One region of the Paenibacillus sp. FSL P2-0173 genome, then DNA from elsewhere that is predicted to be linked to it. Evidence: a T-box and tRNA genes for the amino acid it is inferred to sense, from the RefSeq annotation. Region 1 holds a T-box; the other regions hold tRNA genes.
What was found. The T-box of region 1 lies ahead of leuS (leucine--tRNA ligase). A T-box ahead of a tRNA ligase gene usually reads a tRNA of that ligase, here a tRNA-Leu.

Region 1 (7,845 bases):
CACAATACCGCTGTTCGCCAACATATTGGCACACGTCCAGCATGGCTGGTCAGTGACATATACTGAAGAGCCTTCACGATCAATTCGGTCAGTAAACAGTAGCAGGTTCTGCTCCGCATGAATAGTGCGAATACAACGCTGCTTCTTAACCATTTCCTCGCGCCCATCACGGTGAACGACCTCATACTCCTCTGAGATCATACAGCCTGCCTCAGAACAGTCAGGCACCCCGGATGGTGCTCCATTATAGGCCGTCCCCAAGAGCTTTTTACCTTGTACAAGTACGGCTCCAACATGACGCCGCGCACAGCGCGAACGGGTGGATACCATATAAGCGATATCCATGAAATAGGTGTCCCAGTCCTTGCGTACATCTGCACTCATTTCCATCTCTCCCGTATAAACAAGTTAAAACGTAAACCATATCCGCTACCGCCGTTCTCAGGGCCTGTACATTGTAATCTTATATAAGTTACAAGCTGACATACGGCTTCATTTTCGCCAACATTTTAGCTCCGATTCCCTTTACATGATCCAAATCGTTCACACGTTTGAACGCCCCATGCTGATTACGGTAGTTCAAAATAGCCTCGGCTTTTTTAGCCCCAACCCCTGGTAGCTCCATTAACTCGGCAGCAGTCGCCGTGTTGATGTTTACCTTTTTTTCGCCGGAAACGGGTGTAGTAACCGAATCACTTACCGTATTGGTCCTACTCGTCGTTGCACCACTCGAACTAACAATACCTGTGTCTGAGCTCGGATTCGCAGCAGCAGATACACCAGTAGAAATCTGCACAGTATCACGTTTCACATTGTCAGCGGCTTCGGCATTCCTACTGCGCTCAGCTTTGTCTGAGGGTTCTTTTACAGCAGGCTTTTTCTGGGCATAGTCACTGCTGCGCTGCGACTCATTTGGCTCTGAATCCATCGCCACAGCCTGCTCCACCTTATGGTTAAGTAAAGTCCACTCTTCTTGCGGCTCAGAGCGCTGTCCTCCGGCAAATAAAATAAGTCCACTCCCGATTACAGCAAGCGTTATCGCTGTTCCTGTCCATACGCGTTTCATTTCCGTATCGTCCCCTACTCCACATGGATTTCGGGAAATTGAGCCGACTGAAAACACCGTCTCAATCAAACAGAGCAAGTCTGTTCAATTCCCGTTAAACCGGAGGGTGCAAACAACCTCCATACGGTCTCGCTGTGAGCATTTTTACAAAAAAGTGGTACGACCCCGGGCACGATCTAACATGCTCAGACATAAAATTCGTCATGTCGGCCAAGACCAGGCGCATACACTAAGAAGAATGACAGCTGACAGCACAGCGTCTATACCGCAAAGTATGAAAGGAGGACGTTGAACAATGAAAGTTGGATTTATCGGGACTGGCAGCATGGGAAGTCTGCTAATTGAGTCTTTTATTAATTCTAACGCACTCAAGCCGCAGCAAATATCAGCAAGCAATCGAACGCATTCCAAGGTAACCGAGCTAGCCCGTCGTTATCCAGGTTTGCATGCAGCCCAAAGCAACCGTGAAACGGCAGCGGAAAGCGATGTTTTGTTTATCTGTGTGAAGCCGCTGGAATCAAAAGCCGTAACGGATGAAATACGCAACGTCATTACAGAAGAGCAAATCGTCGTATCTATCACAAGCCCGGTGCAGATTCGTATTTTGGAGCATGCACTGAAAGCCAAAGTGTCCAAAATTATTCCCAGTATCACCCACCAAGTGGGCAGCGGAGCCTCACTATGCATCCATGGAAGCCGGATTACAGAGGAGGACCGCACCCTTCTGGAAGAGCTTATGTCCCACATCAGCAGGCCGATTCGGGTTAAAGAATCTTATACTCGAATCACGTCGGATTTTTCGAGTTGCGGTCCTGCTTTCTTGGCCTTTTTTATGGACCAGTGGATTCAAGCCGCAGTTCAAGCTACAGGTATAGACCGTACGGAGCTATGCGCCCTGGCCGGTGAAATGATCATCGGCACTGGAAAGCTGCTCACGGAAGGCGGGATGACACCAGCCGAGTTACAGGCCAGAGTGGCGGTTCCCGGAGGTATTACTGCCGAAGCTCTCGCACTGTTGGACATCAGCCTGCATAGTGTCTTTCCCGAGCTGATACAGGCCACGCACAACAAGTATGAAGAAGACATGCAAAAGGTGGATGTCTCCTTCGGCTTAAAGCCAATTAACCGGCAACAATATTAACCAGCTTACCTGGTACAGCAATTACCTTGCGGATCGTTTTGCCGGCCAGTGCCTGCTGAACATTGTCCAACGACACAGCGAATGCTTCCATCGCTTTAGCATCAAGATCCTTGGCAATCGTTGCACGCTGCACAATTTTACCATTCACTTGCACAACAATTTCCACTTCGGCGTCCACCGTCCATGCTTCATCATAAGCAGGCCAGGCCGCGTAGGTAATGCTATCATTGTGCCCCAGCAGCTGCCACAATTCCTCGGCCAGATGGGGTGCAAGCGGCGACAGCATTTGCACGAAGTTTTCCATTGCTGCACGCGGCAGAAGGTCTGCTTTGTATGCATCGTTGGTGAAGATCATCAGCTGGCTGATCGCTGTATTGAAGCGCAGTGCATCCAGATCTTCGGTTACTTTTTTCAGCGTTTTATGCCAAGTACGATTGAACTCATCGCTACCGCCGTCATTTGTAATTTTATCGTTCAGGCTACCATCCTCGGAAACAAACAGGCGCCATACGCGGGACAGAAAACGATGTGCTCCCTCTACCCCATTCTCATTCCATGGCTTGGTCGCTTCCAGCGGCCCCATAAACATCTCATAAATACGCAGCGTATCGGCGCCAAACGTATTGACAATATCATCAGGATTAATGACATTACCGCGTGATTTACTCATTTTTTCATTGTTGTTGCCCAAAATCATACCCTGGTTGACCAGCTTATAAAAAGGCTCTTTCGTTTCCACTACGCCGATATCATACAGTACCTTATGCCAGAAACGGGCATACAGCAAGTGAAGAACCGCATGTTCCGCTCCGCCAATATACAAATCAACAGGCATCCATTCACGTTGTTTCTCTTTGGATACAAGCTCTTTGTCATTTTTCGGATCAATAAAGCGCAGGTAATACCAGCAACTGCCTGCCCATTGCGGCATTGTATTTGTCTCGCGGCGTGCTTTCATACCTGTCTCAGGATCAATGGTTTCGATCCAATCTGTTGCGTTCGCCAGCGGGGATTCACCTGTACCTGAAGGCTTGATATTGTCCATCTCCGGCAGTACGAGCGGAAGTTGGTCCTCAGGAACCGTTTTGATCGTTCCATCCTCCAGATGAATTACCGGAATCGGCTCGCCCCAATAGCGTTGACGGCTGAACAGCCAGTCACGCAGGCGATAGGTGACTTTGCCGTGTCCTTTGCCCTCGGCTTCCAGCCATTCAATCATCTTCGGAATCGCTTCCTCGTTGGTAAGTCCATTCAGCGGGCCGGAATTGACGTGCGGTCCATCCTCAGTATATGGCTCATTAGCCACATCTCCACCTTGGACAACCTCAATGATATTCAATCCGAATTGCTTGGCAAATTCCCAGTCACGCGCATCGTGAGCAGGTACAGCCATAATCGCTCCAGTTCCGTAGCCTGCAAGTACATAGTCAGCAATCCAGATCGGCAGCTTTTCGCCGTTCACCGGGTTCACTGCATAAGCTCCTGTGAATACGCCTGTTTTATCCTTGGCCAGATCCGTACGCTCCAGATCGCTTTTACGAGCAGCTTGTTCACGGTACTGTTGTACAGCATCCTTTTGCTCAGGCGTAGTGATAATATCCACCAATTCCTGCTCTGGTGCCAGCACACAGTAGCTTGCGCCGAACAGTGTATCTGGACGGGTTGTAAATACTGTGAGTTGCTCGTCATAGCCTTCAATTGGAAAACGAACCTCTGCCCCGGTAGACTTACCGATCCAGTTCCGCTGCATATCCTTAATACTCTCAGACCAATCCAGTTCCTCCAGATCCTCCAGCAGACGATCCGCGTATTCCGTAATTTTCAGCATCCATTGACGCATTGGTTTACGGACGACCGGATGACCGCCACGCTCACTCTTACCGTCAATAACTTCTTCATTCGCTAGCACCGTTCCCAGCGCCGGGCACCAGTTCACAGGTACTTCAGCTACATATGCAAGACCGCGCTTGTACAGCTGGATGAAGATCCACTGTGTCCATTTGTAATAATCAGGATCCGTCGTGCTGATTTCACGATCCCAGTCGTAGGAGAAGCCGAGCGATTTGATTTGACGGCGGAAGTTATTTACATTTTTCACCGTAATTTCGCGTGGGTGCTCCCCTGTATCCAGCGCATGCTGCTCGGCAGGCAGACCGAAGGCGTCCCAACCCATCGGATGCAGTACGTTGTAGCCGCGCATTCTTTTATATCGTGAAACAATATCCGTAGCTGTGTAGCCCTCTGGGTGGCCTACATGTAGGCCGGCTCCAGATGGGTACGGAAACATATCCAAAGCATAAAACTTCGGTTTGCCCGGCTCTTCCCCGGTACGGAACGTCTTGTTCTCATCCCAATATTTCTGCCATTTTGGTTCAATACTTTGCGGTTGATAGCCGTGCTTCGGCTGTGTGTCTGTCATTGTCTTTTCCTCCTCAAACGGTATGCAACAAAAAAACCTCTGCATCCCGTAGCGTGTCAGCGCTAGGGACGAGAGGTTATATTCCCGTGGTACCACCCTAGTTAGCAGAAAGCGTTCTTCGCGTTCTACTCCCTTTGCACCTGATAACGGAGGTGATCCGATGCGGGTTAATAACAGGATACAAGCACCTGTATAGGGCGTTCCTGCGTTGGACGCATATCTCCGAGGCGAGTTCACTTTGCACTGTCAACCGGCTTGCACCACCCGCCAGCTCTCTACATGTCCAGACAAAGCTACTATTCCTCATCAGCGATTGTTTAACCGTTAATAATGGCACTATTATATTGAAAACCGCGAAAAAAGTCAAATAAGGACTACCTTTGGTGTTAAAGACCCTCTTCATACTAATTGTTCATGACACATGCATACGAATGTTTTATAATGATTTCGAATTAAATCGCTTCAAGTTGAGATGAGTTGAGATAAGAAAGGTGAGCTGAGAAATGGCACAGATTAAAATTTACGGAATAAAAGAAACTCTAAATCCAATCAAAAAGCAACTTTCAGAGGTGATTCATTCTGCTGTGGTGGATGCGTTCAAATATCCTCCTGACAAGAGGTTTCAACGTTTTTTTCCTATGGATCAGGAAGACTTTATATATGCCGATGGTCGCTCTGAGGCGTACACCATTATTGAAATCAGTATCTTTGAAGGCAGAACGACAGAAGCTAAGAAGCAACTCATTAACCTGTTATTCCAAAGAATTAACGATCTTTTGGGTATTTCTCCACAGGATCTTGAGATTACTATATTTGAAACACCCAAACAGAACTGGGGCATTCGGGGTGTACCGGGTGATGAGCTTCAGCTGAGCTATAAAGTGAATATATGAGTGCAAAAAGACGCCCTTCATGTCATCATGAAAAGCGTCTTTCTTTTCCCATACTCGCTAAATGAAGCCTTGCTATTTTACAGCAACATAAAACAGTCTCGCCGCGTCATCTTCTGCTTCTACCCATTCAAAATCCGCATATACCTTCACATCACGAAAACCCGCTTTGGACAATTCTGCCTTCATCCAGTCTGGGTCATAGGCACGTTGAACATGTATTTCCTCGAAACGCTGGTATAGATCGCGTCCTTCTTGTTCTGCTTTCGCAAAGATACTAAGATGATGCTCAATTTCACAACGGGGAGTGTCCAACGCACATGTCCAGATATACGAGATAGAGCGTTCATCCAGTACGAAAGGCTGCTCTTCATCATAACGTAAAAACGTCTGAGGATGATGTACATCGAACAAGAAGGTTCCGCCAGGCTTTAGACCAGCATGCGTTCTGCGAAAAGTAGAAATTATATCTTCTTCCTCCAACAAGTAATTCAGACAATCGCAAAAAGAAATTACAGAATCCACAGGCTCGGGTAAAATCCATTCTCTCATATCCTGCTGTATCCAGCGAACGCTTCCCTCACGAAACAATCGCTGTCCCTGTGGAGTGGTTTCCATTTTGCGACGGGCTACTGCCAGCATGTCAGAGGATAAGTCGATTCCAGCCACCTCGAAGCCCGAGTTAACCAGGGGGATCGTAATTGAACCCGTTCCGCAGCCCAGCTCGGCCACCGTATGAGGCATACCGTACTGATCCCAAGCCTGCCGTGCAAAGCGCAACCAGTCCGGGTACGGCATGTCCTGCATCAGCTCATCATACACATAGGCAAACTTCCGGTAAGAAGCCATTTTTTATTCCCCATTCCCGTCCTTCGGTTCAGGTATATTCTCCACCAGGTAGGTCCAGTTTTCCTTTTGTGTAACCAGTCCTTCCTTCATCAGCTTGCCCATCGCACGCTTGAAGGCGGATTTACTGATACCAAACCGTTGCTTGATAATATCCGGCGGTGTTGCGTCGGAATAAGGCATGCCGCCGCCCGGACGCTCTTTCAGAAAAGCAATCAACCGCTCCGCATCCTCATCACGGCCTACTTCCTTGCGTGGTGACATCGCCAGATTGACCCGACCGTCTTCCCGAACAAGCGTGACCCGTACCTTGACCTCTTCGCCCAAGCGAAGCATCCGGTTACGCTCCGAGGAATGAATCATTCCAATCGCGCCAAAACCAAGCACACCTCCGTTCACCAGGACGAATGTGCCCATCTGAAGCGGCTTGTACACAGTCGCCTGCACCCACGTATTCAGCCACGAATCAGGGGCGTGGAAGCACAACGGAGCCAGCTCCTGTTCCCCTGCCAGCTTAGCCCGCAGTCTGCCTTGCTTGTCATGCTCCATAATGGCATACACGTAGTCGCCCACACGAGGATGCAAATCTCGGTTTTCTGGCAACTCACGAATCGGCAGCAAAAGCTGACGACCCAATCCCATCTCCAGGAAACAACCCAAACGCGGATGCACATCGGCCACCTCAAGCTTTGCCATTTCGCCCAACGACAAGAACGGCTTTTTCATAGTTGCGGCCAAACGGTCCTCTGTATCGTGAAAAATAAATACCTCCAACCGTTCACCAACTTCGATTTCACGTGTCAGCTCCGTATAATGCAGCAGCACATCCTGCTCACCAACAGTGAGAAAATAACCGAAAGGAGATACCTCACGATCCACCATAATGGTGACATAAGTACCGGCGATCAAACTCATACCTTTTCCACAACCTTAGCATCCGACCAGAGTCGTTCAATGTTATAGTATTCGCGCTCGTCGCGATGGAAGACATGCACTACGACATCCCCCAAATCCATTAGCACCCAACGGGCGGAATCCATTCCTTCGATTCCTTTGATGGTTACACCTTCATCATGAGCGCGTTTGCGAATTTCTGTTGCAATCGCCTGTACCTGTGTATCCGAATTACCGTGGCAGATGACAAAATAATCAGCTACTAGTGATATTCCCCGCAAATCCAGTGCGACAATATTCATTGCCTTTTTATCATTTGCAGCATCAACCGCTGTTTGCATTAATTGCTCATTAGTTAGGGTCATTCATGAACCTCCGTTTTTCTCTGTTTTAGTTGTTGAATCAAGTCATTGCGCGACAAGACTGTCAGTGGAAAAATAACCTTTTTCTTTTCCAGCAACAATGTAATCGTGGAGTCAAATCCAGCGATAAGGCCCTGCTCCAAGCTTTTCTTTGCCTGTTTACGGATATGCTCAACCCCCGGAAAATCCCGTCCCGGTTCGATGTAATCAGCGAGACACACGACTTT
Region 2 (7,845 bases), on a different contig from region 1:
TCTGCGAAATAGTTGAGCAAATCCACTGCGTACGCACTCCCGCACACAGTCATCCCTTTACTCGCTATATACTCTTTTATAACGGAGTACGCTTCAGACATTGTTTCATATGATCCTCTGTGATTTAAGACAGCATAGAGGCCTTTGGGTTTGGTAACTATTCTCTCTCCCACAGTCGGAACCTTTAGCTTATTGGCAATATAGTCCGAATAATAATCCCCTGACACTACCCGATCCTTGCATAAAATAGTCCAGATCGGAAACTCATAATCAGTAAAGTGATTTTCGCAATAATCTCGATGTTCACTTAATTTGTGAGCAAATTCCTTATCACCATCACCCTGTTCCAGTTGAGTGGCAATGAAATATTCCTCTTCACATTCTTCTATCGACGGTCCATCGTGTAACTCTCCCTTGGCTTGCTCCGTCATTTCAATGGCACCTTTCAATAGGCTTTGCATCCGTTTTATTCTAATCCGTTCCACTTCAAGGTCATGCAGTTTCTGTTTGAATAGCTCTATGAGCAGAGGCGTATTCTGATTCTCAATAAATTCCTTGATTTCCTGTAGTGAGCTACCCGCCTTCTTTAGCACATTAATAATATCAAGCGCGTAGCATTGCTGAATGGAGTAAAAACGATAGCCTTTTGAGTTTGTGAATTCTGGTTTCAAGAGCCCGATCTCATCATAATGGAACAGGGTATGTTTGGTGACTCCGCAAGTCTTGGCCAGCTCACTGGTAGTAAAGTATAGGCTGTGACTTTTTGACATAACTCATTCCTCCGTTATGTTTTAGAAGTTTTGTATGTCTATTTTATCCCGAGAATCAACACTTGACTATAGGGTAACCCTATAGATTAAGGTTTTAAATTGTAATAACTTAAATTTGTATTCACGGAGGAACAACATGTCTAAATTCAAACGCTGGTTGGTTCTAGCTATCGTATCAAGCGCTCTTTTGCTTATTGTGATGGATATGACCATCCTGTATACCGCATTGCCGAGCTTAACCCATGACCTCGGTGCATCAGCGTCAGAAAAATTATGGATTCTCAATGGCTACTCGCTCGTTATGGCCGGTCTGCTGCCAGCAATGGGAACGCTTGGGGACCGCTTGGGTTATAAAAAAATCTTTACCCTCGGGTTGCTTGTATTTGCTGCTGCTTCGCTTACTGCCGCCTTTTCCCCCGTGCCCTTTGTATTGGTGGCGTCTCGAGTTCTTCTTGCAGTCGGAGCGTCTATGATGATGCCCGCTACCTTGTCAATCATTAGGGTTACATTTACAGATGAACGCGAGCGTGGATTCGCGATCGGTATTTGGGGCTCCGTTTCTGCAGGAGGAGCAGGACTAGGTCCTATCGTCGGCGGGCTTCTTTTAGAGCATTTTTGGTGGGGTTCTGTATTTTTGATTAATTTGCCGATTGCGATCATTGCTTTTGCATTAACTCTGATTTATGTTCCAAAACATGCGGGCAATACAGAGAAAAAATGGGATCTTACCGGCTCCATCCAAATCATGATCGCCATGGTGGGACTCATCTATTCCATCAAAGAGTTTACCCGTCGTGACGGGTCTCCAATATTAGCCGTAATAGGTGCGGTTATCGGCGTCTTGGCACTTATCATCTTTATCCGTCGTCAAAATAAAAGCGCTAGCCCTCTTATTGATCTTACTTTATTTAAAATTACAAGGTTCAGCACCGGATTTATAACAGCCTTGGTGGGTGCATTTACACAGATGGGGATTCAATATATTGTAACCCAGCGTCTTCAACTGGTGGAAGGTCTGTCGCCTCTCCAAGCAGGACTGTACACGATTAGCATACCAATTGCATCTCTCATTGCCGGCCCCTTAACCGGGTCCATATTGCATCGCTATGACGTTATCCATATTAAAAGCTTCTCTCTTCTGATTGCCGGTCTGGGAATGGGCATCTATCTCACGCAATTTAATTCAGGCATGGCCGGGCAGATTCTTGGATTGGCTTTACTTGGTGTGGGTTTGGGAGCAGGTATGACAGCAGCATCTCACTCCATTATGAACTATGCCCCGGCACACAAAGCAGGCATGGCTGCATCGATTGAAGAAGTTGCCTATGAAATGGGGGGAGCATCAGGGATTGCTATCATCGGAAGCATGTCAACTCTTGCGTATTCCCTAGCTATGAAAGTCCCTACGGGACTCCACGTTCCAGCGAATGTGAAAGACAGCCTGGATGAAGCGCTCATAGCTGCAGAGGGTTTGCCTGCCCAGGCTGCAGAAGCACTGAAAGATGCGGGCCGTTCTGCTTTTGATCAATCCTTTTTTGTTATCCTTGTGGGAGTAACTGCAATTTTGGTGGTAGCTTCGCTAGTTGTCCGTTTGGCAGGGGCGCGCTCCAAGAAAAAAAGAGATGTTGAGTTTTGATACAGTTAATTCCATGTAGTTAATTCTAAACAACTGCCGCTACATCTTACGAGCGGCAGCTGTTTTATTTGTTATTTTTGAGTGCCTCCAAAAGTCTCGTATTTAGTAAATTCAATTAGGAAAATTTCGACAGCCATTGGTAAGCATATTGAGTAGATTGAACTGAAATAAGATCAAGCATGGCAAGGCTGGAAAGAAAGAGATAGAAGAGGTGAAAATATCGACTTCATAATAGAAATGGGAAAAAATCCACCGGAATGCGCTTATAAGGTCATTCCAACAGTAGACTTATTATCCTGTTCTCATAGCTTCGGAGAGATTTCTTCGACACAGGTCTTGGGTAACAACTTAAATTTTTTAAGCATACAAAAAGGTCCGCAAACTGCTATAAAAGCAATTCACAAACCTGTATATTATAAGATGATGCGGTCGAGAGGACTCGAACCTCCACGGGGGTTAGCCCACACGGACCTGAACCGTGCGCGTCTGCCAATTCCGCCACGACCGCATATATGTTGTCATATACCTCGAAAGATCTATCTTTCTTAGCGACAAGATAGATCATACCATGCTCATATCAAGATGTCAAACCTTTTATGTTTGTTAATTTCCCCTTGATAAAAAAGGAATAATAAGCTAAAATAAGAACATAAGTTCTCAGGAACGAAGGTTCTTTTTTTCAATCGGTTATGAATTATCATCACATTTTCCTAAGGCGGTGAATGGTAATGACTTCTTTAGATACTACTCAGCATGAATGGTCTCTTGTGAAAAGTTATCTGCTCCTTACCTTTATTCAAAAAGTATTTGAGCGGGACAGCCTAATTCTTGAAGAAAGCGGTATGCTGAAAACCCCTGATCTTTATGTCGAAATGGTTAACGCAGGTGTAGATCGTACCGGAATCCTGCTATCTGAAATAAAACATGAATTTAATAAATATCACATTCATGTTCTAGACATACAACAAAACCACTCCGGCGTTCACGCCACCTATATAAGTAAAGGAAATAAAGAGCAGTTCAATATGGCTATGCCAGCATTCCGTAAAGAAATGTATGAGCGGATGCGAGCATATCTGGGGCTCTCGACCTCCATGCCTCATACAGCCGCCCTTCCTTTACTAGAGAAACATCGCCCCGAATTACCAAACAATTCAACTTCCAAACCCCTACGCATCGTTGAACGAAGTTTGGTTACATCCTCTTTGGCCTATAAGCGTAAAACGTCTCGCCCTGCTGCTTTTGCCGCAAGCAGAAGAGCATAATCCCCGCACAACAAACACGCAAAAGAAAGAAGCTTCCGCAGACACCAACTGTGCTCGGAAGCTCCTTTCCATAACCATCATATATCAAAATCGATCTATATTCGCTATCACGAAGTATAAGCATATCTATTAATGATTTGCTTTATTGCAACGCCTTCTGTACACGCGTAACCCCTTGACTTAGAGCATGTCCTCCACCTACTGCTGCGGCCACAGCAATGGTCTCCATAATTTCCTGATCACTGGCTCCTTTGGACCGCGCCTCGTCCACGTGATAAAACGTGCATACTTCATTGTTGGCAAATAAGCCAATGCCTAGCGCAATCAGTTGCTTGGTTTTCTCATCTAAGCTGCCGGCTTGAAAGCACTCTCCGGTAAAGCGATGATATGCATGAACTACCTCGGGCAACTGATCTTCCAAATGGCTGATTTGATCCTTGTATGCATGTACTTTTTCGTCCATAACCGTCATTGACACAGCACGTCCTCTCTGTTGGATTTCCCTTCATTACTGTGTCCGATTTAGAGTTTCTGTATGCCTAATGAATCGCTCAGTTATTTTTATCCAACACCCATTTGGAACCCCTTCCTAACCCAGATCTATCGGATTGTGACGCGGCTCGCCGAACGGCTGGTATGTATAACTGCGATCCAACTTGACCACACGTCGATTCTGGCGGCGAATAAGCACCTGTTCATCATCCCATGCCAGTACAATGCCAACAACATCGTTGGACTCCAATCCATCGCGTACGACACGCACCTTTTCACCGGAGAGTCGATAAGCATCCAATTCTTCGTCCATAATCATCCTTGTCCCCTCCTTATTCACTTTTTTAACACAGCAACCATGATTCTATATACATGAAAAAAGTTTAAAAAGAGACCTAAACAATCATTTAGGTCTCTTCTCTCTTACTACTTATATGGATTGCCAACAGAGCGACAAATTATCCCGACTGGTTTACACTGTGATCATGTTCTTTTGTATCGTTCTTCTCGTACCAGAAGTCCAGCACTTGTGCAGACAACACTCGCTGATCTACATACTCCACTTGGTGAGCAGTAAATTCTTCTTTCCAAGAGAAGGACAATTCTTCGCATAGGTTAACCAACGTCAACAACTCAGACCAGGCCACATAGCGTTTATACCAAAAAAACTGAGGATGTTCAATCATATAGGGATACAAATCGTCGAATTCCGTATGCTTACAATCCAAGGCACGCTCAAAGTGTACTTTAGCCGCTGCCAGTTTTTCCAGAAAAAACTGTTCGGTCAATTGTTCTTTCCCCATGTTGCTGCCTCCTCTCCAAAACCTTATCTATATTATAAGCGAAATTGAAGCTCATGCAAAGGTTATTATTAGAAATAAGGATCAGGAGTTTTGAATTGTTACTATTCAGCAAACTCAATCTTGCCGTCAGCTAACGACGAAATTTTGACCAATGACTCTACACGAATACCCTGCTCACGGATGGTTCTCGCTCCGGCCTGAAAGCTTTTTTCCACCGCGACACCGAATCCAATCAACTCCGCTCCGGAGCGTTGAATGATTTTAACCATGCCTCGTGCCGCATCACCATTAGCAATAATATCATCAATGAACAGAACACGATCATCTTCGTGAATAAATTGACGAGACAGCATAATATCCGTCACAATACCTTTAGTAAACGAAGGTACGCGTTCACATAGCGCGTCTGGATCAGCTAATAGGGTCTTTTTACGACGAGCGAATACCAACGGTACACCCAATTCCAATGCTGTCGCAAACCCGATGGCAATGCCTGAGGACTCCACGGTCACTACTCTGGTGATCTTCTCTTCCCGGAAACGTGCTGCGAACTCTCTTCCCATTGCCATTGTCAGCTCTGGATCAACCTGGTGATTAAGCAAACCATCCAGCTTCAGCACCTGATCTGATGCAATCACGCCTTCATCTAAAATTCGTTTCTTTAATACTTCCATTACATGACCTCCCACGGCATTCCTATGCGGTAAAAGTACCATACTTCACCCGCCGCTTTCAAGCTATAGCTGCTTTCCATGCGGTCATGTGACATTTTTTTTACGCTTGTTCCAGAACCATGCGGTGATTCCTCCCACAACGATTAAAAGAATAACGACCAGCCCTATCCGATGCGTCACCTTCTCCATTAGCTTCGCCACCTGCTCCCAATGCATACCCACCGCATGTCCAATCCCCAAAAATGTACCGCACCACAGCAAAGCTCCTGCTGATGCATAACTGATATAGCGAAAAACGCCTAGACGGGTTGTACCTGCCAGATATGAGGATACATGTCTCAAGCCGGGGACAAAATATCCGAACAGGATTCCCCAGGTACCATAGCGCCCAAACCAATTTTCAGAAGAGGCAATTCTAGAAGGCGTAAGCCTCACCCATTTTCCGTATCGATGCAAAAGTGGTTTGCCCAGCAGACGCCCCAGGGTGTAGCTAAGCATCATACCCGTCATACTACCGAAAAATGTGACTGCCAGTGCAGCAATGAAGTTGTAGTGCCCTTGAGACACGAGCCCGCCGAAGGCGATCATTAGCACTTCGTCGGGTATCGGCATACCCGCTACTCCAAGTGCAAGCAAACCGAACATTGCCAAATATCCGTATTCCAGTATCCATGCAAGGATTTGACCCATAAATTACGCTCCCGTCAAGCTATTCATTAAATTCACTTTAATTATTTTCAGTCTCATCCAGTCATGTCCTATTTCAGTTGAACATAGTTTGTATTATATGCTCGCTGCAGCGTTATTCAAGCAGGCAAGGAGGGACTGGGGATGAAACGTAATATTCATGTTTTCCAGATTGCTTTTACATACATCGGTACAATCGTCGGTGCCGGATTTGCTACCGGACAAGAAATTCTGCAATTTTTTACGCAGTACGGTCGTTGGGCTACACTCACTATTATGCTATCCACAATCATATTTGTATGGTTGGGTACGAAAATGATGCTGATCGCTCATGATATTTCAGCCAAATCCTACGAGGACCTGAACAAACATCTTTTTGGCGCCAATGCCGGGAAATGGATTAGCTGGTTCACACTCATCGTGCTGATTGGCGTAAACAGCGTCATGCTGGCAGGAGCTGGCTCTGTTTTTGTAGAGCACCTTCACCTGCATTACCAAACCGGACTGCTTATTACACTGATTGGAACTTATTTGCTGCTAAGTAAAGGCATTAAAGCCATCTTGCACATGAACACCGTGGTTGTCCCTTTGATGATCATCATGTCTCTTCTGCTCGTTCACAGCACGCTCTCCATGCCTAATCCTCAGAGTTTTATTACGAATACGACAGATCACAGTACATTTCGAACCTTGCTCTCTCCACTGCTGTACACGTCCTTCAACCTGACTATGGCCCAAGCCGTGCTTGTACCACTTGGCAGCCAAACCTTTTCCCGAAGAACCATCCGCTGGGGCGGAGTTTTGGGAGGAATTGGTGTCGGATTTATGCTGATGGCTGCGCACTTTGCCATGTCAGCACATATGCCGGGTATTCAGCAATTTGAAATCCCTATGGGAAGCATTGCTTACCGTCTGGGTGCCTTTGTCGAAATCATATACATTCTACTCATTTTCATGGAAATCTTCAGTACCTTTGTAGCCGACATTTATGGAGTCAGTCTGCAAATTCGTCAGCATGTCCAAATTTCGCCCAAGCTCATCACACTATTCATTATGCTCACCTGTTTTTTAATCAGTCAGTTCGGCTTCAGTTCACTGTTATCTGTCCTTTATCCTATTTTCGGAATGCTCAGTCTGATGTGGGTTAGTAAACTGATCATAGCAGGACGCGGGAGACCTTTCCGTTCCTCACGTCCTCGCTCCAGCTTTCGGCATTCCGATTCCAAACCAGGTGATACTCGTCATGGTTAATGTGGAAATTTCAAATACATTTTCTTCAACTCGTTAACCGCTCGACTTAAAGAATAGCTTGATTTAGCCTTATCACAGGCAGATCTAGCCAGCTCATAACGATAGGCAGGGTCAGCAATGACCTTCTCTAAAGCGTCTGCCAGTGCCCTCGGATTGTCGGGTGGCACGAGCAGGCCATTTACCCCATCCTCAATCTGCTCCGGTATTCCTCCCACTTCTGTACCTACCAATGCCAGACAACTCAACGCTGCTTCCGCAAATACCGAA
Region 3 (7,845 bases), on a different contig from region 1:
AATCACATCCCCTACAGCATTCGGAGGTAAGCGGACTACATCAACTGTCAAACCTGCCTCACGAATCAGCTCAGCTACTTTTTTTCCAGCCGCCGCCGAAGTATGCTCATCTTCTACCAGAGTTACATGACGATAATCCTGTTGGTTCAGATAAGGAACAACAGACTCCAGTGCTCCATCCCGTACCTCAATAAACAATTCAACCTTTCGGTGAGGATGATCAGCGTTACTAGCCTGCGCCTCTTCGTTCCACAGCTTGATCTGCTCATTCATATTCATTTCATCAGCCTCCTGAAAAAGGAATAATTTGCACAAGAATGATCCATAATGATTAATAGATTCCGTTTGAAAACGATTACTATTTAATTGTACGCACAAGTGTGTGTCCAAGTCCAGCGAAAAAGTACAAGTTACTTTTTAATTTATATATTCGAAAGGAACATGTTTATGAAATTTGGAACGGATATTGCCTGTGCACTTGGGTTACTGGCAGGTACAACGTTTGGCAGTGGTATTGCTTTTTTGTTCGGCTGGCAAGCTTATCGGGCACTGACTTCTGTTGCAGTCTTTGGCGTTGCGGGGATTGTCATTACCATTGCCGTTTTTCGCTTGCTGCACCGTAAGTCACTTTCCACGTCTAATTCTCGATAAATGCTGTTAGTGAAACGAGTGCAACTTGTTTTTTTGCCAATATACATAAAAAACGGGTCTCTTAAGCAATTGCATCGCTTGAGAGTACCCGTTTTTGTTTTACAAATATTCACTTATAAAGTTGTATCAACCTCTGGATTAACATCTAATTCATAATCAATTTCATCAAACCCGAATCCAAATAATTGAAGGAAATCCAGACGGTATTGTTCGAGATCGCCTAATTCAGATACATTTTCTGTAGTGATTTCGGACCAAGCTGCTTTGACAGCCTGCTGCACATCGTCTCTCATTTCCCAGTTATCCAGACGGATGCGTCCTTCTTCATCCGTTTCCACAGTGGACCCACTGTATAGCGTCTCGAACAGACGTTGTGCCTGCTCAATACATCCCTCGTGCAGTCCCTTTTCCTTCATGACCTTAAACAGCAAAGAAATATACAAAGGTACGACTGGAATAGCCGAACTGGATTGTGTAACCAAAGCTTTATTCACAGAAACGTAAGCTTTTCCATGATAACGCTCCAATTGCCTTGTTAAAGTATGTGCTGTAGCTTCCAAATCATTTTTAGCTTGGCCAATGGTTCCTTTACGATAGATAGCCTCCGTAATTTCGGGACCAATATACGAGTAAGCCAGTGTGGTTACCCCTTCAGCCAGCAGATCAGCTTCTTCCAACGCTTTCAGCCACAAGGACCAATCTTCGCCACCCATTACCGTAATGGTGTTCTCAATTTCCTCCTGCGTAGCCGGTTCTAGCGTAATTTCTGATACGACACCTGTATTCGTATTCACTGTTTTATTAGAAAAAGACTGTCCGATAGGCTTGAGAACGGAATTAAAGGTCTCACCCGTATCGGGATGTGTCCGTCGCGGTGAAGCGACACTATACACAATCAGGTCTACCTTGCCCAGCTTTTCCTTTACCAGCTTCAACGTCTCCTGCTTAATTTCATGAGAAAAAGCATCTCCATTAATGCTTTCTGCTATGTAGCCAGCTGCTCTGGCCGCTCTTTCAAAGGCTACCGTATTGTACCAGCCTGCTGAAGCCGTGCGCCCCTCTGATGCGGGACGTTCATAGGATACCCCTATGGTGTCCGCTCCCAGACCGAAGCTCGCAGCAATACGAGAAGCCAGCCCATATCCAGTAGATGCTCCGATCACAAGTACCTTTTTAGCTCCTTGTATTGATGTGCTATCTTTGATGTAGTTGATCTGACGGTTAACATGAGCCGCGCATCCTGCAGGATGTGCAGTCGTACATATGAAACCACGAATTTTCGGTTTAATAATCATTGCAAGGGTCCCCCTACTTTAGCATTCATTTAATATGGATGTAATGGTTGTCCAGTCATAACTATATAGCAAATCAGCTTGCGGCTCAACATATAACCTAGCACTTGAAGGCAGCCGAAGAAAACCGTCGTAAACATCATAGTCTACAACGCTTTTTTACTCCACTATTCATTTTGAATCATTTTCTAACAACATCACATCTTCTCCTTGCTGTTGTCTTATTTGGATATTAGCCCTTCCCCAAGAACACATTAAGTCAATAATTTCATTTGCTGTAATTCCATATTCCGTTATATAATACTCCACTTTTGGAGGCATTTGATTATACACATGTCTACCTATGATACCATCCTTTTCAAGTTCGCGAAGTTGCTGTATAAGAACCTTTTGAGAAATGCCCGGAATACTACGCTGTAATTCACTTGTCCTTTTTCTACCAGACATTAATAAACAAATGATTAATGATTTCCATTTACCTCCGATGATCTCAAGTGTTGCTTCTATGCCTAAATTATATTGTTTCATAGTACCACCTCTTCAACGCTAAAAATAACAAAGTTTATCTAATTAATTTTATAATTGCGTATCTTCACTCTAAGTCCAATGCACACTTTCAAGTAACTATCTTACTTTATTGTGTGTATTTACTTTTTTTGAAGCATACAGAATAATAATAGAGCATCTACAAAGGCAAATATGTTACGTAAGAAAGGTGATTTATGATGAAAACTCTTGTGATTTTAGCTCATCCCAATATCGAAGATTCTAGAGTAAATAACAGATGGAAACGAGAATTACTTCAATATACCAATGAAATTACAATTCACGAAATTTATAAAGAGTACCCAAACTGGAGCATTGATGTTTTGAAAGAGCAAAAGTTACTTGAAGCACATAGTAATATCATATTTCAATTCCCTTTATATTGGTATAGTTACCCGCCTTTATTAAAAAAATGGATGGATGATGTTTTTACTCATGGATGGGCTTATGGTTCACAAGGTGATAAGTTAAAAGGAAAGAAGCTAGGGATAGCCATGTCCATTGGCGATAAAAAAGAAAATTACTCACCTACTGGTTCCGTTTCTTTTACTGTAGATGAAGTTATAGCACCTTTTAAAGCAAGCGCAGTGCATGTTGGCGCGATAACATTACCCTATTTCGCTGTCTTCGGAGCCTCGTTTCAAGCAAGCGACGAAGACATTAATCAGAGTGCAAAGGACTATATTAAATATATATTTCAGTATAAATAAAATAGTTATAATGGTACACGCATCTTAACCATATAAAAACAGGCTCTTGGTGGCATCCAGCCAATCCAAGAACCTGTAAATGTTAGGCTATGATGCGGTCGAGAGGACTCGAACCTCCACGGGGGTTAGCCCACACGGACCTGAACCGTGCGCGTCTGCCAATTCCGCCACGACCGCATATTATGTACTCACACCGATGTTTTTCAGTCACCGTAATTAAGATTATATCTTCCATAGAACATAAAATCAAGCCATTTTTATTTTGTATTTTCTATGAATCATTTCCGCAAATATAAGAAAATCACTGGATATCACAATCCATATATGGTAAAATGGGTCCATCAGGAAAGGAGGTGCGTCAACATCAATAATCGCATGTTGAGCGTATCCCTTACCCGGTCCGTTATTCTCTAATTTACAGAGTTGACGGAGGCGCGGGATACGGATCAAAGCTTTAATTAAGCGCCACGGGTAGAAAGACCGTCCTCGGACGGTCTTTTTTATTTCAACATCATCTATAAGATTACATACTGCACTGTGAAAGAGGAGATACGATGTCGATTAGACCCGCAAATGTGGAAGAGCTCAACGAGTTGACAGCCATCTGGCTGGATGCTTCCATAGAAGCCCATCATTTTATTGCTCCGCAGTATTGGGCATCACAAGTTACCGAGATGGAAAACAGGTACCTTCCCCTCGCTCAAAACTACGTTATCATACAAGATGATCATAGCATTGGCGGCTTTGTTTCCATGTTGGATGGATACTTGGCGGCTCTGTTTATACGTGTTGGTTCTCAAAGAAAAGGCTATGGCAAGTTACTACTAGATTGGGTGAAGAAGCAACATAATGAGATTCAATTAAAGGTATACCAGTCGAACACGAAAGCATTTAGCTTCTATACTAAAAATGGATTTACCATTCAAGCGGAATCTGTTGATGCCGAAACTGACGAGAAAGAATTTGTGATGGCATGGACAAAACATTAACGATAATGAAACACCTTTAGCTATATAGTCTTCTTATTTAACCTATAGACCTCGGTATATAAAATCTCTTTAAACGGAGCAAAATCCTGTTCAGCCAGCGCACCTGGATAGCTCATTATTTGAAGCCGCAGATCAGCCTGTCCTTCTCTTAAAGGAGGCTGTACATAGTCAAAATGGTTCAGATGAAATCCCAAACGTTCATAAAAACCAATTCTTCTCCGGGTCCATTCATCCACTGGTGGCTCAACCTCCAGTACTACCGGTTTACCGGACTGTGAAATAAACTTGCTCATAAGCTCTTTACCTAACCCGCCACCTCGTATAGCCGAATCTACGGCAATATGCTCTACAAACCGAAAATCTGTAAACTCCCATCCCGCCAAAAAAGCAATTATTTGCCCTTGTTCGTCCTTTTTGGTAAGTAAACGATAACATGGATGATGAAGCAGAGCCCTTTGTGACTCGGATGTTCTGCATTCCGTTTCAGGAAAAGAAGCCTCCATAATCGCATATACTTGAGAGAATTCTAGTTCATTCATTTATACTTTCAACTCCTCTAACGTTAACTTGTTGGTCTACTAATGTCATTTACATTAGGGCCCTAACCCTTTAGACCTTGTTTAATTCCATAAGCGTCAGCAATATGTGTTCCAACAGCTCTGGAATGTCTTCCATCTGATCTTCGTTAATTTGTCTGGAAAATCGGAGTTCAATCCTGTTTTGGTACATAGACGTCTTCTCTCCGTAAATCTGACTAAGGGTTTGTACCGGTCTAAGATCGGGCTTCCAATTTTCGGCCAGTATATTTTCAATCCGGCTGCATTGTGACTCAATCTCACGAATTTCCATGTAAAAACTCAGCAACAAGACACATCCCGGAACTTGATCTTTGATTTCCAAAATTTCCGCAGCCAAGTTGTTTAAATCCGCCTTTAGTTGAATCTCTGCTGTCACACTCGGGTGTTCTCTCAGTCTGAATTGGACAGCAAATTCACGTGACATCACGGACATTTCCAATCTGTCGATCCGCTGTGTAATGTCAATACGTGAATCCAAATTATCCAGATCGTAAACCGTATTTTCCATAGCCACTTTTAAATTATCAAAAACCGTAGGGTCGAACATGTACAATTCACCTCTGCCTATCGTTACAATTTATTTCCCCAACTCATGTCGAAGTTTGTTCCTAATCCAATGAGTATACCATATATATTTTCCTCCAAGAAACCTAACCTTTAAACAGAAGTCCTGAAAAAAACCTGTAAACAAGCGAAATGCAATTCTGTAACAAAATATTCTATTATATTTATTTTATTGATAAATATCCCTTTTATTATTCCAATTTACTGGTAATTAATATACAATAGTTCACGTTGGCTACTAATATATTCATATAAATGAATATAAATCCTAAAAAAGAAAGGAATCTTATTCATGAAAAAAACGTTGTTAGCTTCATTAGGTCTTACACTTTTGCTAAGCACTTCTGCAGGTGCCGCTTTTGCTGAAGATGCAAATTCTGTACCAGTAGCAAAGGAATCAAATCTCACCTCCTTACTTGAATATCATGAACAGGAACCAAATGATAGTTTTGAACAAGCTAACTATTATTTTATAACTGATGCTGTCATTGGAACCCTCGGGGAAAAAGTACAAGGAACTTTTGAAAACTACGATGTATATAAAATTATGGCCTCTAGATCAAACGAAATTCAGTTTACTATTCAGGGCGACAGTTATCCTGATTCTTGGTTGGAACTAACTCTTTACGATAGTAATAGTCAAAAGATTAAAAGATCAAGAAACGGTCAATATTTTTTAAACGCAGATCTTGAAAAAGGTAAGGACTACTACTTGACCGTCACTGCGTTAGGACTTCAACCTGGAGGACATATATTTGACTATAAAATCTCTTCTGAAGTTGTAAGGTAGACTAATTAAATTTATGTAACTTACCAAATTGTTAATCATTATTTAATGCCTGCTGTTATATTGGATACATACAGAAGGCAAATAAAAATCAATAAATCACTAACTACGCCAAAAAGCCTCACCCCTTTCTTAAGGGGCGAGGCTTTTGTAGTTCAGTCATTCTATTCAGTGCACTTAGTTCTTTTACCCCTGTGTAAGCCTTACGACAAACGCGAGCTAAAGTCCTCGTAGGAGAACTGACGGATTACCTTAATGCCTTCCTCGTCGTTGTAGCTGGCGATGGCTGGCAGGTTGACTCCGTTGAACATGTGGTTTTTGACCATCGTGTAATGGGCCATGTCGCAGAATACAAGCTTGTCTCCCGGCTTCAATGGCTCTTTAAAGGAATAGTCTCCAATCACATCTCCAGCCAAGCACGTAAGTCCACCAAGTCTGTAGGTGTAAGCATACTCGCCAGGCTGGCCTGCATCGATGATGTTCGGGCGATATGGCATTGCCAGTACATCAGGCATATGACATTCAGCCGAAGTATCCAAAATGGCAATATCCATTCCGTTTTTCATCGTATCCAATACGGTAGCCACCAGATATCCAGTATTCAAAGCAATAGCTTCGCCCGGCTCCAAATAAACCTGCACACCATATTTATCTTGAAAATATTGAATACAGCGTACCAGCGTGTCCAGATCATAGTCTTCTCTGGTAATATGGTGGCCGCCGCCGAAATTGAGCCATTTCATGTTCTTAATGTATGGTCCGAATTTCTCATCCACGACTTTAATGGTGCGCTCTAGCGTATCTGAATTCTGTTCACACATCGTATGAAAATGAATACCGTCTACGCCATCCAGATCCTCAGGTCTAAAGTTAGCCAGAGTCACACCCATTCTGGAGTTGTTGTAGCAAGGATCATACAGCGGCGTTTCGATTTCCGAATATTCTGGATTAACCCGAATGCCGATGTCGATTTTTTTGGAAGTTACGCCTTGCACTCTGCTTTTGTAGCGTTTCAGTTGATCAAAGGAGTTGAAAACAATATGGTCAACATACTCCAATAGCTCATCAAATTCACTGTCAACATAAGCAGGTGCGTATACGTGAACCTCTTTGTCCATTTTTTCGCGACCAAGTCGTGCTTCGAACAACGAACTGGAGGTTACGCCTTTTAAGTATTTGCCAACCAGAGGAAAGGTCGAAAACATCGAAAATCCCTTAAGAGCGAGCAAAATACTGCAGCCTGTCCGCTCTTGAACGGAATTTAAAACCTCAAGGTTTTTGACAAGAAGTCTTTCGTCAACAAGATAACAAGGTGATGGAAGTCCTGTAATATCAATATTCATCGCAGACCTCAATCAAGCAACGTTGGCGTAAAGTTCTCTTGCCATGGCAATCCGTGTTTATTTAGTGCTTCCATAAATGGATCTGGATCAAATTCCTCAACGTTGTAAACGCCTGGTTTTTTCCAGATACCTTTGATAATAAGCATTGCGCCGATCATGGCAGGAACACCAGTTGTGTAAGAAATGGCTTGAGAGCCAACCTCTGCATAACATTCCTCATGATCACAAACATTGTAAACATAATACGTTTTTGGTTTTCCATCTTTCACACCTTGGATGATGCAACCAATGTTCGTTTTGCCTTTTGTTCTTGGTCCCAGAGAAGCCGGGTCTGGCAAAATAGCTTTCAGGAATTGCAGTGGAATGATTTGTTGTCCTTCGTAAT
Region 4 (7,845 bases), on a different contig from region 1:
CAGTAGCTCCTCTCCCGGTATAAAAAGACAACAAAAAGAAGCCGAAGGAAAAAGGCTTTCCTCCGGCTTCTTACATATCCATGATAAAATAAACCATGGCTGCACACGGCGGTTTGTTGCCTCTCCCTGTACGCTTACGAGGTTAGCTGTCGGATTCGGACGTGAGAGTCGCCCTATTTCTGGCACTTGACCTGAAAATTCACCCCATGAGACACACGGCTTCCGAAGCCGTACAATCTCGATTGGTTCCCCCGCTTTTGCAACTGCAAAATTCAGCGCTATAGACATTTCGTTGTTGCTTCATTCAAGTTAATTTGAAATTACGTCTTGAATCATACACCCGCGCATGGAAGACTGTAAAGCTCAACTGCGGGGTTATAAATCGGCCTTTAGAGCCTAGGATATTAATAATAGCGCTTACAATGCAACTATGCTTCTCACAGCTCCTTCAATCTCTGTTTTTCATCCCTTTTCGAAAATGACAAGCATGTCAATATTGGCGTAGGGTAGGGCGTTTTTGGCCTTTTTTTGTAAAAAGAGAAGAAAATACGCTATATGTACCAGCTAAACACCGATTGAACCCGCTTTTATAAGAAGAAACACCTTAATTCGCTCCATTTGCGGTGCGATTTACTGTTTTGAACAAAATACGATTTTACAGCGGCTAAAGGCTTGATACAGCTTTTCAAAACTTGCAACCTCGATTTTAATTGCTTACAATTTAATTGCTGAATATTGAATAAGGAGAGATACTATGACCGTTTATGAATATGATGCGCACACCCTGCAAGGGAAACAAATTCCGTTATCCACATATGAAGGGAACGTTCTGCTTATCGTGAACACTGCCAGCAAATGTGGGTTAACCCCCCAATACAAAGCGCTACAAGAGCTATATGACCAGTACCATGAACAGGGGCTCGAAATTTTGGGATTTCCCAGCAACCAATTTGCCAAACAAGAGCCAGGTTCCAGCGAGGAGATTTCCGAGTTTTGCCAGATCAATTATGGTGTTACCTTTCCGATGTTCGCCAAGACAGATGTCAATGGCGATCAAGCGCACCCCTTATTTCGTTACCTGACCCAAACTGCTCCGGGGGTATTAGGGTCCAAAGCGATCAAATGGAATTTTACTAAATTCTTAATTACACGAGAAGGTAACGTATTTAAGCGCTATGCACCGCAAACCACTCCAGATAAGCTGGCGGGAGATATAGAGAAGCTTTTGCAGCAAAACTGACATCCTTCTTTATCACAGTTAATAAACGACCGGTTGTCTACCGTTGTTCTGTGGCAAAAGGATATAACGAAAAATGCTTAACAAAAAAAGCATCCCTTCACGTAAACCGTGTCAGGATGCTTTTTTAACTGAGTCTTGCATATAATGCGGTCGAGAGGACTCGAACCTCCACGGGCGTACGCCCACTACCCCCTCAAGATAGCGTGTCTGCCATTCCACCACGACCGCAAATCATAATGTAATGAGGCAACAGATTTATTATACTCTCTCATCAACTATTTGTAAACAAAAATATAATAATTATTTTATATGTTATTTTAACTAACATATATGAGCGATAAGAATATTTAATTTGACACAAAAGCTACTTAAATGTAAATATATATTACATATATTTCGAATATCTTTCGTCCCCCCAAGTAAAGAGTGAAATAACGTAACATAAGGATTCACTTCGAGGAGGCGAACCACCCTGCATAAAGGCAACCGCTTGCTGAACTATGCATTATTGTTGGACCCTTCCCTACCTGTTGGTGGCTTCACCCGTTTCAACGGACTGGAGAAACTATCCCGTAACGGACATTTGAACAGTCTACAAGACCTGGAACATTACATGCTGGATGATTTGTATCCTCAATTTACAACCGTTGACGGCATGGCTATCAAAAGTCTGTATGTCGCCATCCAGCAGAATGACAGTTGGCGGATCGCCCTCATTGATAAGATGCTGCATACCCAACGTCCCTCCTGGCAGCATGTGAAGGAGTTTCGTCTATCCGGTCAGCGTCTGCTCAAGCTCGCTAAGGCTCTTTATCCTTGGCTTGAATTTGACCAGTTGGAATCCATACTCATTCAATACAATGCGATTGGCACACTCGCTACCGTTCACACCTGGATTAACTTCCTCCTCGGAAACGATGTAGAACAGACCGTTCACGGCTATCTTAGCGCAGCGGTGTCCTTCTGTGTGGAAGATGCCTTCAAACTACTCAATCCTCCTTATGAGGAAAAGAACCCTCTTATGGAGCGTATGACAAGCGAGCTCCTCTCTGCCTGGAAGAAGCTTAACCAACCTGAGCCAACTGCATCTCAGCGTCGCTTTCTTCACAGACATTGGTCCAGCTCCTACATCACTCTACCTCTTTATATGAGCCATAATAACCAATTGGATGAACCTAGACTGTTTTCCTCCTCAGGTCTATTCAAACGCCTTCCAGCATCCCCCTGATGCGTCGTTTCGCCAATGTGGTCACAACACCAAAAACACTCTGTCCCTTTCCTCAGGTGGCAGAGTGTTTTTTATCCACATATAATCGCAATTCACAGCATTAGCAGACTCTAGACGGATTATCAGAACCACCTAGCACTTAATTAAGTAATTAATTCAACAAAATGACGCATTTACGATTGTAAAAACACGTATAAAAGTGTATCATAGTGTTAGATGGTTAATTCTAACATGTTTACTGATGATTATTATAACACACCAATTATTCCGCAAGAATCCGTAAGGGGCGATTTCTCTTGAATAACAAAATGCCTGTCACCTCCTTCGGGTGGGCCATCAAACAACGGCTTGTCGAACTTCGACTGGATCAGAAAACATTTTGTGAGACACACAATATTCCGCCTTCACGCTTGTCCAATCTGATTCACGGCACCCGCAAAGCACAAAGGTACAGAAAACAAGTTGCTGCAATTCTGAACATCGACGATAACGACTATAAGGAGGCACCGCACTCTAAACCTAACAAGCATTCCAGTTACATATAGGTCATTCCATATCACCAAGAAACCAAATAGACCCGTAAAGCGAACCCCACTCGTTCGTTTACGGGTCTTCAACCCAGACGATCTTTAGCCAAAAAATTATTCCGGCTTTGTTTTATCCTTCTCACTTTTTTGCTTACGGTATTTTGCAAATTCAACATATTCTAAAATAAAATTCTGTTCTTCCGTCTCAAGATCTTCTGCCTGGCAATTCAGTGGCCCCATCACTCCAAAAAAATAAGCAGCCTTCTGCTCCTGAAGTACGCCTTCTCCTGGCTTAATCCCTTTCATTAACCAATCGAGCGATACATTAAAAAAGTCCGAAATCTGAATCAAATGGGTGGTACCCGGCGTTGTTTTACCCCTTCTCCAATCACCGAGATTCCCTGAACTGATTTTAAGTTTTTCACAAAATGCCTTCTTGGTCATTCCGCGATCCTTAATCAAAGCTTCAATCCGCTGATAAATAGTTTGATCTCCCAAAATGTTTCCCCTCCGACACAGTAACTTTTTCTGAAATAATTTTCATTTTTCAAGCCTTACTCATTAGTAATCCTCATCAAATCCTAAGCAACCATTACCTCATAGTAGAATTGCGCTGGTTTTTCTCTTTACGAAAGCGGGTAAATTCAATATACTCAAGTATAAAATTTCTTTCCGCCTCACTAAGCGGTTCCCCCTGGCAATTCAGTTGCCCTGAAGCGCCAAAAAAATAAGGGTCTTGCGACTCCTTTAGCACCTCACCCTGTACATCTCGACCCAGCATGATCCAATCCAGACTGGCATCAAAAAACGAAGCAATTTCAATGAGTTTATTCGTGCCCGGCGTCGTTTTTCCTCTTTTCCAATCCCCGAAGTTCCCTGTACTAATGCCTAACTGCTGGCAGAACGCCTTTTTCGTCATTCCCCGTTCCTTGATGAGTTCCTCAATGCGATGGTAAATAGATTGCATAGAAGTTCCTTCCTCCCTAGCAGGCTCTCAAATAACGATATCATGTTCTCTGTTCCCATTTCAAAGATCACGTATGCTAAAATTACCGAATTATGTATGTTGGTTTCCATTATACCACAACACGCAACAAAAACCGCCTGTTTTCCGAAGAAAGGGCGGTCTTTAAGCCAGTTCACTTACGCCAATCACGTAGCAGAGTTGTCGATTTTAAGTAAGATATGCTTCAATTCATTCAAAGTTTCACTCAGATGCAATAAATCTTCTTCTGGCAAATACACCAGTCTTTCTTGAATTTTATTGGAGAAGGTATGAAATACCTGTTCACAAAAAGCATCGCCTTCCTGTGTAATCGCCACATTCACGACTCTGCGATCCGAATCACACGATTGGCGGTCAGCCAACCCATGCTCCACCAACTTATCCAGAAGAGGAGTCATGTTTGGACGTGAGACATTAAGTTGTTTGGACAAATCGGATACTGTAGACGAACGCACTTCACGCAGAAGCATGAGCACTTGAAAGTTATTAGGCGACAAGTGTAATGGGAAATCGAGCGGACCGTAGGTGAAAAATTTCTTCTTCACAATCGGAAACAAGCCCAAAATATTTTCTGATATATTTCCTAACAGTTGAGTGTCCATATTTTTCACCGTCACTTCATAAGTTTATACTTATCATTCTATAACATTATGGCATTATATTATACTATGGAATCATTATTTCATCATAATCATTACTTTATTACATCACTACACAAATAAAAAAAGCCTCTACCGCGAGAGACTTTTCCGTTTATTCCATTGATGCGGTCGAGAGGACTCGAACCTCCACGAGCGTACGCTCACTACCCCCTCAAGATAGCGTGTCTGCCATTCCACCACGACCGCATAACAAAATATAAATGGTGAGCCATGAAGGACTCGAACCTTCGACACCCTGATTAAAAGTCAGGTGCTCTACCAACTGAGCTAATGGCTCATGCTGTTCATCCAAGCTGTCCGCCATTAGACCAGACCTCAGGAATTTCCCTTAAGCATGCAACATGTAGTCTATAAAGACAACAATGACCCGTAGGGGATTCGAACCCCTGTTACCTCCGTGAAAGGGAGGTGTCTTAACCCCTTGACCAACGGGCCTTATTATTATACGCCAACTTGGCGACAAGAAAGAGTATATCAAATAGAATAACGAATGGCAATACTTATTTCTAAAATTTTTAAAAAAGCAGTTTTTATAAGCACAAAATTCGCATTTACTTACAATACCTTATCTAAAATCACTAAAATCCTGAAAACAGCGATAAATGATTGCAATATCACTTGTATTTACTTATAATCACTTACGAGATACCGAAATAATTATATATCAGAGGAGCTTTTTATGTATCAGGAAGAACGAATGTTAAAAATCGTTGATTACTTACAGCTTCATAAGCGTATTTCGGTGGATGATATTTGTGAATTTTTTAATGTTTCACGAGATACGGCCCGTCGAGACCTCGTAAAACTTGAAGAGCATCAAAAAATTATTCGCACCCGCGGCGGCGCTCTTCTCCCTACACTTCATCACGATCCAATTGGAAATTATAATGAAAGACTACTTACTGTATCCGAGGAGAAACAAGTGATCGGACAGCTGGCTGCCAGCATGGTACGAGATAAGGATCGTATTATATTGGATTCCTCTACCACCGTACAGGCGTGTGCAGAAAGACTGAATGTGCAGGAATGTTCGGTCATCACCAATTCAATCAATCAGGCTGACGTGCTATCTGGAAAAGACGGTGTCTCCATTCATCTGCTGGGAGGCCGCCTGCAAAAAGAACACCGATATGTATATGGCTCCTCCGTGATCGCCACTTTGTCTCACTATTTTGTAGACAAAGCCTTTATCGGGATTGGTGGTATATCTGCCCACGGACTAAGCCTGATTCATGAAGAAGACGGCATGCTAAAGCATCAGATGATGAAACAGGCAGATCAGGTGATCATCCTTGCGGACCATTCGAAATTCGGAATCAATTTTCCATATCGTTTTGCCGATCTGTCTGAAGTTAATATCGTGATCACCGACAGATTGCCAGAACCAGCGATGCTGGAAATTTTGCAACATTATGATGTGGAAGTTGTTGTACCCTCATAAAATATGAAACTGCTTAGCTAGAGCTCAAGATTTATCACAGAGATATCGAAAGACAGGAGCTGGAGAGAAATGAAACTGTTTGCGATTGATATGGATGGAACACTGCTGAACGAGGAAGGAAAAATAAGCAAAGTGAACGCGGAGGCTATACGCCAAGCACAGCAGCAAGGCGTTCAGGTGACAATTGCCACTGGTAGAGCTGCTTATGACGCCTGGACGAAGCTAGAGGAAGCAGAGCTTGTAACTCCCGTCATTGGAGCAAACGGCGCAACCGTACACGATGTGCATCGTCGTCAGTTAACCTCTACTCCTATGGGCCGCAGTGAAACGTTTGAAGTGCTGAGCTGGCTGCATGACAACGACTTTTACTATGAGGTCATGACAGACCGCGCTATTTATTCTCCACAAAACGGACATCAGCTGCTTGCTGTTGAAATGGACCGCTTGCTGAGCTCCAACCCGGATATTTCGCTGGATACTTTATTACATGCAGCTGAAAAACAATATGAACAGACCGGACATACTCGCATCGCTTCATATGAGGACATTCCACTGGATGTAGAGATTTATAACGTGCTCTGTTTCTCCTTTGATCAAGCCAAATTGGATTGGGGCCGTGAACGTTACCGAGGTTTTCAGGGCCTGAACATGGTCATCTCTTCAGACCGTAACTTTGAAGTCGAGCATAGGGATGCGTCTAAAGGTAATGCATTGCGTTATCTGGCGAATCATCTGAGCATTCCCATGCAGGAAGCCGTAGCGATTGGGGACAGCTACAACGATATCTCCATGCTGACGATGGTAGGAACAGGCATTGCCATGGGCAATGCAAAAGACGACATCAAGGCCGTCTGCTCCGAAGTGACTCTGACTAATGCAGAAGATGGCGTTGCTCATGCTCTGTTGAACATACTCAAGACAGTCGAGGCTGACAGCGTGAAATAGAAGTTATTGGCTGCGTACAAGACAGGCTAACGTCGCTTCATGCTGTACGAAGCACGTCCGCCTCTCCATTTAAACGATTTCAGTCCACCGTTATTCTCAAAGCAGATATAGACGAAAAGGACGCTCGCAAGCATCATTACAATGCATACGAGCGTCCTTTTTCTGCTTAAAATACCAACGGAGAGAGAGGGATTCGAACCCTCGCACCGCTTTCGCAGCCTAACCCCTTAGCAGAGGGTCCCCTTATAGCCACTTGGGTACCTCTCCATGGCTCCCCGAACAGGACTCGAACCTGTGACAACTCGATTAACAGTCGAGTGCTCTACCAACTGAGCTATCAGGGAACATTACTGTAAATTATCATACAGTATGGTTAATTTACCATGATTCAGGGGGTGCCGTCAAGTGCCAACAGGCGAAGCTTACCTCCACACTTCCCACAGCGATACCGCTGAGGATTCATCTTACGCTTGCGCATATACTCCTGTTTACAGGAAACGCATACTAGCTTGTAACGATAAGGCTGAGGCTTACGTTCCGTTCTTCCTGGCAGAGTCTGACAATGCCTGCTCCCTCCTACACGGGCAAGCCATGCTTTGAAGTCAGCATCTCGATGCTGATAGCCCATCCCTCGCAAATGTAAATGATAATGGCACAGCTCATGCTTAATAATTTTCTCCACCTCAGAACGTCCGTAAGCTGCGAGTTGATGTGGATTAATTTCAATATGATGACTTTTCATAAAATACCTACCGCCTGTGGAAGACAGGCGCGCATTAAAGGTGGCTTGATGTCG

Region 2: it has a tRNA-Leu gene. The T-box ahead of leuS (leucine--tRNA ligase) is inferred to sense a tRNA for this amino acid. The anticodon was not compared.
Region 3: it has a tRNA-Leu gene. The T-box ahead of leuS (leucine--tRNA ligase) is inferred to sense a tRNA for this amino acid. The anticodon was not compared.
Region 4: it has a tRNA-Leu gene. The T-box ahead of leuS (leucine--tRNA ligase) is inferred to sense a tRNA for this amino acid. The anticodon was not compared.

What each region holds. Positions count from the first base shown of each region.
Region 1 covers NZ_JBBOYK010000001.1:1,354,617-1,362,461, forward strand. The annotation lists gene MKX30_RS05955 (deoxycytidylate deaminase) at 1-384, opposite strand, end outside; gene MKX30_RS05960 (ComEA family DNA-binding protein) at 473-1,066, opposite strand; gene comER (late competence protein ComER) at 1,362-2,207, shown strand; gene leuS (leucine--tRNA ligase) at 2,188-4,626, opposite strand; T-box leader at 4,688-4,945, opposite strand; gene MKX30_RS05975 (tautomerase family protein) at 5,130-5,519, shown strand; gene MKX30_RS05980 (class I SAM-dependent DNA methyltransferase) at 5,592-6,365, opposite strand; gene MKX30_RS05985 (CvfB family protein) at 6,369-7,277, opposite strand; gene rsfS (ribosome silencing factor) at 7,274-7,621, opposite strand; gene yqeK (bis(5'-nucleosyl)-tetraphosphatase (symmetrical) YqeK) at 7,618-7,845, opposite strand, start outside.
Region 2 covers NZ_JBBOYK010000002.1:487,912-495,756, forward strand. The annotation lists gene MKX30_RS12440 (MerR family transcriptional regulator) at 1-770, opposite strand, end outside; gene MKX30_RS12445 (MFS transporter) at 907-2,406, shown strand; tRNA gene MKX30_RS12450 (tRNA-Leu) at 2,831-2,914, opposite strand; gene MKX30_RS12455 (hypothetical protein) at 3,135-3,671, shown strand; gene MKX30_RS12460 (carboxymuconolactone decarboxylase family protein) at 3,814-4,143, opposite strand; gene MKX30_RS12465 (hypothetical protein) at 4,261-4,482, opposite strand; gene MKX30_RS12470 (hypothetical protein) at 4,622-4,966, opposite strand; gene MKX30_RS12475 (xanthine phosphoribosyltransferase) at 5,068-5,640, opposite strand; gene MKX30_RS12480 (DedA family protein) at 5,725-6,330, opposite strand; gene MKX30_RS12485 (YkvI family membrane protein) at 6,472-7,578, shown strand; gene MKX30_RS12490 (glycosyltransferase family 4 protein) at 7,575-7,845, opposite strand, start outside.
Region 3 covers NZ_JBBOYK010000002.1:575,465-583,309, forward strand. The annotation lists gene MKX30_RS12860 (sn-glycerol-1-phosphate dehydrogenase) at 1-279, opposite strand, end outside; gene MKX30_RS12865 (hypothetical protein) at 448-651, shown strand; gene fabV (enoyl-ACP reductase FabV) at 765-1,946, opposite strand; gene MKX30_RS12875 (winged helix-turn-helix transcriptional regulator) at 2,115-2,471, opposite strand; gene MKX30_RS12880 (NAD(P)H-dependent oxidoreductase) at 2,669-3,199, shown strand; tRNA gene MKX30_RS12885 (tRNA-Leu) at 3,293-3,376, opposite strand; gene MKX30_RS12890 (N-acetyltransferase) at 3,754-4,188, shown strand; gene MKX30_RS12895 (GNAT family N-acetyltransferase) at 4,209-4,727, opposite strand; gene MKX30_RS12900 (hypothetical protein) at 4,798-5,313, opposite strand; gene MKX30_RS12905 (hypothetical protein) at 5,623-6,120, shown strand; gene nspC (carboxynorspermidine decarboxylase) at 6,321-7,460, opposite strand; gene MKX30_RS12915 (saccharopine dehydrogenase family protein) at 7,469-7,845, opposite strand, start outside.
Region 4 covers NZ_JBBOYK010000002.1:975,767-983,611, forward strand. The annotation lists cyclic di-AMP (ydaO/yuaA leader) riboswitch at 116-288, opposite strand; gene MKX30_RS14805 (glutathione peroxidase) at 755-1,240, shown strand; tRNA gene MKX30_RS14810 (tRNA-Leu) at 1,386-1,468, opposite strand; gene MKX30_RS14815 (urease accessory protein UreF) at 1,731-2,468, shown strand; gene MKX30_RS14820 (hypothetical protein) at 2,765-3,013, shown strand; gene MKX30_RS14825 (helix-turn-helix domain-containing protein) at 3,110-3,493, opposite strand; gene MKX30_RS14830 (helix-turn-helix domain-containing protein) at 3,588-3,962, opposite strand; gene MKX30_RS14835 (MarR family winged helix-turn-helix transcriptional regulator) at 4,148-4,603, opposite strand; tRNA gene MKX30_RS14840 (tRNA-Leu) at 4,767-4,849, opposite strand; tRNA gene MKX30_RS14845 (tRNA-Lys) at 4,865-4,940, opposite strand; tRNA gene MKX30_RS14850 (tRNA-Glu) at 5,027-5,098, opposite strand; gene MKX30_RS14855 (DeoR/GlpR family DNA-binding transcription regulator) at 5,343-6,104, shown strand; gene MKX30_RS14860 (Cof-type HAD-IIB family hydrolase) at 6,174-7,049, shown strand; tRNA gene MKX30_RS14865 (tRNA-Ser) at 7,228-7,316, opposite strand; tRNA gene MKX30_RS14870 (tRNA-Asn) at 7,318-7,393, opposite strand; gene MKX30_RS14875 (SprT family protein) at 7,438-7,845, opposite strand, start outside.